Variovorax paradoxus: one gene and its partner. The protein of the gene in region 1 interacts with the protein of each later gene in a pairwise test. Links are inferred from orthologs where the notes say so. Each region holds a gene or a part of one and is shown on either strand. Other genes may lie near its edges. The genes, in order: ruvA and ruvC.

Evidence for each region.
Region 2: the proteins of ruvA (region 1) and ruvC interact in binary tests that used the Escherichia coli proteins (3 or more experiments, as listed by UniProt). The link is inferred for Variovorax paradoxus from one-to-one orthologs.

What each region holds. Positions count from the first base shown.
Region 1 is NZ_CP091716.1:6,315,140-6,318,177, forward strand. The notes cover bases 220-2,946. They hold ruvA (Holliday junction branch migration protein RuvA), read right to left. Parts: upstream 2,006-2,946; coding sequence 1,433-2,005; downstream 220-1,432. Other genes in these bases: L3V85_RS29475 (Bug family tripartite tricarboxylate transporter substrate binding protein), read left to right, coding at 220-544; L3V85_RS29480 (hypothetical protein), read right to left, coding at 549-1,436; L3V85_RS29490 (PhoH family protein), read left to right, coding at 2,026-2,946. In the rest of the region: more of L3V85_RS29475, read left to right, coding at 1-219; more of L3V85_RS29490, read left to right, coding at 2,947-2,982; rRNA maturation RNase YbeY, read left to right, coding at 2,984-3,038. UniProt on the Escherichia coli protein: The RuvA-RuvB-RuvC complex processes Holliday junction (HJ) DNA during genetic recombination and DNA repair.
Region 2 is NZ_CP091716.1:1,552,801-1,555,915, forward strand. Bases 70-2,873 are described here. They hold ruvC (crossover junction endodeoxyribonuclease RuvC), read right to left. Parts: upstream 1,844-2,873; coding sequence 1,295-1,843; downstream 70-1,294. Other genes in these bases: glyA (serine hydroxymethyltransferase), read left to right, coding at 70-1,293; L3V85_RS07360 (tetratricopeptide repeat protein), read left to right, coding at 1,988-2,873. In the rest of the region: more of glyA, read left to right, coding at 1-69; more of L3V85_RS07360, read left to right, coding at 2,874-3,115.

The DNA of each region.
Region 1 (3,038 bases):
CGCCTACGCCAAGGCGCGGCCCGACAAGCTCAGCTACTGCTCGTGGGGCAACGGCTCCGGCGGCCACTTGGCGATGGAAAGCCTCAAGAAGCAGGCCGGCCTCGTGATGACGCACGTGCCCTACAAAGGCAGCGGCCCCTGCGTGCAGGACCTGATGGGCGGCCAGGTGGACGCGGCCTTCGCCGACATGTCGTCCACGGTGGAACTGGTGCGCGCCGGGCGCCTGAAGGCGCTGGCCAACAGCGGCCCCTCGCGCATTCCGATGCTGCCCGACGTGCCGACGATGACCGAGGCCGGCTACCCCTTCACCAACTACTCGTGGTACGGGCTGCTGGCGCCCGCGAAGACGCCGCCGGCCATCGTGAAGAAGCTCAACATTGCCGTGAACCAGGTGCTGAAGGACCCCGCCGTGGTGCAGCGCCTGCGCGAACTCAACTTCACCGACCTGCCGCAGAACACGCCCGAGCAGTTCGCCGCGACCATCCAGAAAGACCTGCACGACTGGAGCGTGCTGATCAAGGACATCGGGTTGACGATCGAATGAGCGCTCAGGCGTCGTCCATGGACCGCGACCGGCCGAACCAGAAGCCCACGATCAGGCCGACCGTGCCGAAGCCGATGGCGATCCAGAGGCTCAGGAAGGTGAAGACGTTGTAACGCCCGGGCTGCTGCGCCAGCGCGCTCGCCAGGTCGGGCTCGTTCAGGCCGCCGAGCCCGCGGGCCGCGGCGAAGTCGAAGCCCGCCGAGCCGAGGAAGTTGAGCGTCAGCAGCAGCGGCAGGATGGCGAACAGTGGAAACCACGCGCCGCGCAACTTGCGCCACGACATCAGTTGCGCCGCCACGAACAACGCCGCGCCGACAACGAACAACCCGAGCACGAAGCGGTCGCGGGCCAACGGCAGCAGCCATGGCCAGACCCACTGCAGCGGGTAGAGCGGCCATTCCGCCTGCGGCGCCAGGCCGCCGGGGCGGGCGAAGGCCTGCCAGCCCAGCGCGAGCGTGGCGCGCCCCACCAGCGCGGACGCACAGGCCACGGCCGCGACGCTCAGGCAGCCGATGCGCAAGGGAGACGAACGCGGCTGTGGAAACACATGCGACGGCAGCACCGGCAACGGAAATTGCCCCGGCTGCCAGATCCGCTTCACCACAGTGACCGGCGGCGGCGCCACCGACAGTTCGCCGCGCACCAGCCAGTCGATGGCGAAGATCGCGAGCGCGAAGGCCATCGCGGCCGTCAGCCAGGCACAGGCGCCCGGCATGTCGACGAAGCCGACCGGCGTGAACATCGGCAGGTTGCCGTACACGAGGCCCGCGCAGCCGTAGGCCAGCAGGATCGGCACGCAGCCGATATGGGCCGCCTGCATCAGCAGCTCGTCGCTGCGGACCGACTCCTGGCGCAGCGCCTGGACGCGTGACCAAGCGCCGCGCAGGCTCACTTGGCCAGCGACTTCAGCGCGAGCTTGATGCCCTCGCTCACCGTCGCGTCCTTCGGCAGCGCCTTCAATGCGAGTGCTGCTTCCTTGTCGCTGTAGCCCAGCGCGATCAGCGCCTGAAGGATGTCGGCCTGCGCGTCGGACGCCGTATGCGCGGGCAGGCCGATGTCGGCGCCCAGCTTGCCCTTGAGCTCAAGCAGCAGCCGCTCGGCGGTCTTCTTGCCGATGCCGGGGATCTTCACGAGCCGGCCCAGCTCCTGGGTGGTGATTGCCTGCGCCAGCTCGCCCACGCTCATGCCCGACAGCAGGCCGAGCGCGGTGCGCGGCCCCACGCCGGTGATCTTGATGAGCTGGCGGAAAGCCGCCCGTTCCTCGGCGGTGCCGAAGCCGTAGAGAATCTGCGCGTCCTCGCGCACGACGAAGTGCGTGAGCAGCGACACCTTCGCGCCGACGTTCGGCAGGTTGTAGAACGTGCTCATCGGCACATCGACCTCGTAGCCGACGCCGTTGCAGTCCACCACCACCTGCGGTGGATTGCGTTCGGCCAGCGTGCCGGTGAGTTTGCCTATCATGGGTGCCCTTTTTCCTTGAAATGTCCGGCGTGATTCTGCGACACACCTTTACCCCACTGAACAATTCGCGCCTCGGCCACCTGTGCGGACCTCTGGACGCCCACCTGCGCCGCATCGAGGAAGCGCTGGGCGTGAAGATCGCGCACCGCCACGAGCAGTTCAAGGTCGACGGCCCCAAGGCCGCCGCCCAGCGCGCGATGGACGTGCTGCAGGCGCTGTATGAAATCGCCCAGCGCACGATCGACCCGGCCGTGGTGCAGCTCACGCTGGCCGGCGACGGCTCGATGCTCGAGGGCGACGACGACATCGCGATGCTGGTCACCCGCCGCACCGACCTGCGCGCGCGCACGCCCACGCAGGCGGTGTACCTGGACAACATCGCCAAGCACGACATCACCTTCGGCATCGGCCCGGCCGGCACCGGCAAGACCTACCTGGCGGTGGCCTGCGCGGTCGATGCGCTGGAACGCGCGGCGGTGCAGCGCATCGTGCTCACGCGCCCGGCGGTGGAAGCGGGCGAGCGGCTCGGCTTCCTGCCCGGCGACCTGACGCAAAAGGTCGACCCCTACCTGCGCCCGCTGTACGACGCGCTCTACGACCTGATGGGCTACGAGAAGGTGCAGAAGGCCTTCGAGCGCAACGCGCTGGAGATCGCGCCGCTGGCCTTCATGCGCGGCCGCACGCTGAACAACGCCTTCGTGATCCTCGACGAGGCGCAGAACACCACGCCCGAGCAGATGAAAATGTTCCTCACGCGCATCGGCTTCGGCGCGCGCGCGGTGGTGACGGGCGACGTGAGCCAGATCGACCTGCCCAAGCAGCAGCTCAGCGGCCTGATCGACGCCGAGCGCGTTCTCAAGCGCGTGAGCGGCATCGCCATGACGCACTTCACCAGCGCCGACGTGGTGCGCCACCCGCTGGTGGCGAAGATCGTCGATGCCTATGACGGCCAGCGCAAGCGTGCGGGAGGCCACTGAGATGGCCGCATCGAAGCTCCCGGCGCTTTCGCTGTCGCTGCAGTTCGGCCGCTTCA
Region 2 (3,115 bases), 4.8 Mb from region 1 along the record:
GTTCCCGCCGCCAGCGAAGACCACATGCTTTCCATCGCCGCCGATGCCTCCGCGCGAGACGCGGCGGGCGTCGCCGCCGAGATCGAACGGCTGGTGGCTGACAACCACCGCATCCATGATGTCGACGGCCTGAACCTCAACCCGGCGACCAACGTCATGAACCCTGCCGCCGAGGCGCTGCTGTCGCGCGGGCTCGGCTCGCGCCCTTCGCTCGGCTATCCAGGCGACAAGTACGAGATGGGCCTCGAAGCCATCGAGCGCATCGAAGTCGTTGCCGCGGAACTGGCGGCCGAAGTGTTCGGCGCGAAGTTCGCCGAGGTGCGCGTGAGCTCCGGCGCGCTGTCGAATCTCTATGTGTTCATGGCCACTTGCCAGCCCGGCGACACCATCATCGCGCCGCCCGCCACCATCGGCGGCCACGTCACGCATCACGCGGCGGGCGCGGCCGGGCTCTACGGCCTGAAGACCGTGCCGGCGCCGGTCGATGCCGACGGCTACACCGTGGATGTGTCCGCGCTCGCCCGGCTGGCGCGCGAGGTGAAACCGAAGCTCATCACCATCGGCGGCAGCCTCAATCTCTTTCCGCACCCCGTGCCCGCCATCCGCGAGATTGCCGACAGCGTGGGCGCGAAGCTGCTGTTCGATGCCGCGCACCTGTCGGGCATGGTGGCCGGCAAGGCTTGGCCGCAGCCGCTCGAAGACGGCGCGCACGCGATCACCATGAGCACCTACAAGAGCCTTGGCGGACCTGCGGGCGGGCTGATCGTGTCGAACGACGCGGCGCTGATGGAGCGCATCGACGCCATCGCCTATCCCGGCCTCACGGCCAATTCGGACGCGGGCCGCACCGCCGCGCTGGCCCGCGGGCTGCTCGACTGGAAGGTGCACGGCAAGGCCTATGCGGCGGCGATGCGCGAGACAGCGCAGGCACTGGCACGCGCGCTCGATGCCGAAGGGCTGCCCGTGTTCGCGAAGGCGCGCGGCTTCACGCAGTCGCACCAGCTGGCGGTCGAGGCCGCGCGCTGGGGTGGCGGGCAGCGCGCCGCGAAGCTGCTCGCGCAAGGCGGCTTGCTGGCGTGCGGCATCGGGCTGCCCATTGCGCCGGTCGATGGCGACATCAACGGCCTGCGGCTCGGCGTGCCGGAGATCGTGCGCCTCGGCTTCACGGCCGACGACATGCCGCAACTGGCGTCGTGGATCGCGCGCGCGCTGCGGGGCGACGGCGCCCTGGTGGCGGCCGAGGTGCGCGAGCGCCGCAAGCGCCTGGGCGAGCTGCGCTACATCGTGCGCTGAATCAGCGCGAGCGCCCTTGCCGGTAGGTGCCGGCATGCGTCTTCGAAAGCTCGGCCGCCTCCGCGAGCCGCGCCATCGAACGTCCCACCTGCGCGTGCGTGATGGCAATGCCCAGTGCGTCGGCCGCGTCGGCGCCAGGCAGGCCCGGCAGGTCGAGCAGGCGCTTGACCATTTCCTGCACCTGCGCCTTGGCGGCCTGCCCGTGCCCGGCGACCGCCTTCTTCATCTGCAGCGCCGTGTACTCGGCCACCGAGAGATTGCTGTTGACCAGCGAGGTCACGCAGGCGCCGCGCGCCTGCCCCAGCAGCAGCGTCGACTGCGGGTTGACGTTGACGAAGATGATTTCCACCGCCGACGCATCGGGCTGGTAGCGCGCCGCGATTTCCGCGATGCCGTCGAACAGCACCTTGAGCCGTGCCGGGAGATTGCCTGTGCCCAGGTGCCGGGTGCTGATGGTGCCGCTGGCCACGTAGCGCAGCGCATGGCCGTCCGCGTCGACCACGCCGAAGCCGGTGGTCTGCAAGCCGGGGTCGATGCCAAGAATGCGCATGAATAAGAAAGGTAACGAAAAGGCGCGAGCCGGAAAAAAGGACGTTGAGCGGAACGGGAAAGCCGCGTGATCGCGGTCAGAATCCGTGCCGATTCGTACAGTCCGCCCCGCATCGCGCGGGGCGCGCCACACAAGGAAGCGAATGTGAATGTAGTCGAGTCCTCCGCGCAGCAGCAACTGGATGAGGTGCAGGCCCTGATGGCGCGCCCGCGCCAGCCGGCCGAACGCGCCGCCGCGGGCTTTCGCCGCGCTGAACTGCTCGATGGCACGGGGCGGCGCGACGAGGCGCTGGCCGCCTGCGGGCAGTTGCTTGCGGCCTGCGAAGGCCTGCACGATGCGGGCGTCGTCGTTCCCTGCTGCCAGGCACTGCGGTTGCAGGCGCATCTGCTGCGGCAGCTGTCGCGCCCGGCCGATGCGCTCGCGGCGCTCGACCGCTTGGTGGCGGCCTATGGCGGACATGCCGAAGCCGAGATTCGCGCGCATGTCGCGCACGCGCTGTTCCAGCGCACCTGGTGGATCGACGAGCCCGCCGCCCGCTGCGAGGCCTGCGATTTCATGATCGAGCTGCTCGACGCCCAGCCCGACGCGGCCCTCGATGCATGGCGCGTCGACGCCCGGCTGCTCAAGGCCGAGGTCGAGCACCACCGCGGTCTGCCGCAGAACGCCCTGGCCACGCTGGAGGCGCTGATCGAGCGCTTCGGCGGCGCGGTCGGCCCCGGCATCGTGCTGCGCGTGGCGCGCGCGCGGCTGGCCAGCGTGGTCAATCTGCGCGAGCTGGCGCAGCACACGCAGGCGCAGGTGCTGTGCCTGTCGGTGGCCGACGAGATCGAAGCCGCGCTGGCCGATGCCACGCCGGAGTTGCGCATCGAAGGCGTGCGCGCGCTGGCGCTGTTCTTCGACGGGCTCGGCCCCGAGGAGCATGCGCGCCGCGCGGAGCTGGTCGGCTGGCTGCTCGAACGCTATGGCCGCGATGCGTCGGCCCAGGTGCGCCGCATGGCCGCGCTGCGCGCCTACGACTGGGCCGCGGGCCTGCGCGATCACGATGACGCCGGCGCTGCGCTGGCTGCCTGCGAGCGCCTGCTCGGCACCTTCGCGGGCGACGCGGATGCCGTGGTGCAGCGGAGCTTGGCGAGCGCGCGGCTCAACCAGGGCTACGTGCTGCTGGAGCGGCTTGGCCGGGCGGACGATGCGCTCGCGGTGTACGAACACCTCATCGCGCGCTTCCAGGACGCGGCAGCGGCGGAGCTGCGCGACATCCATGCCAAGGCGACG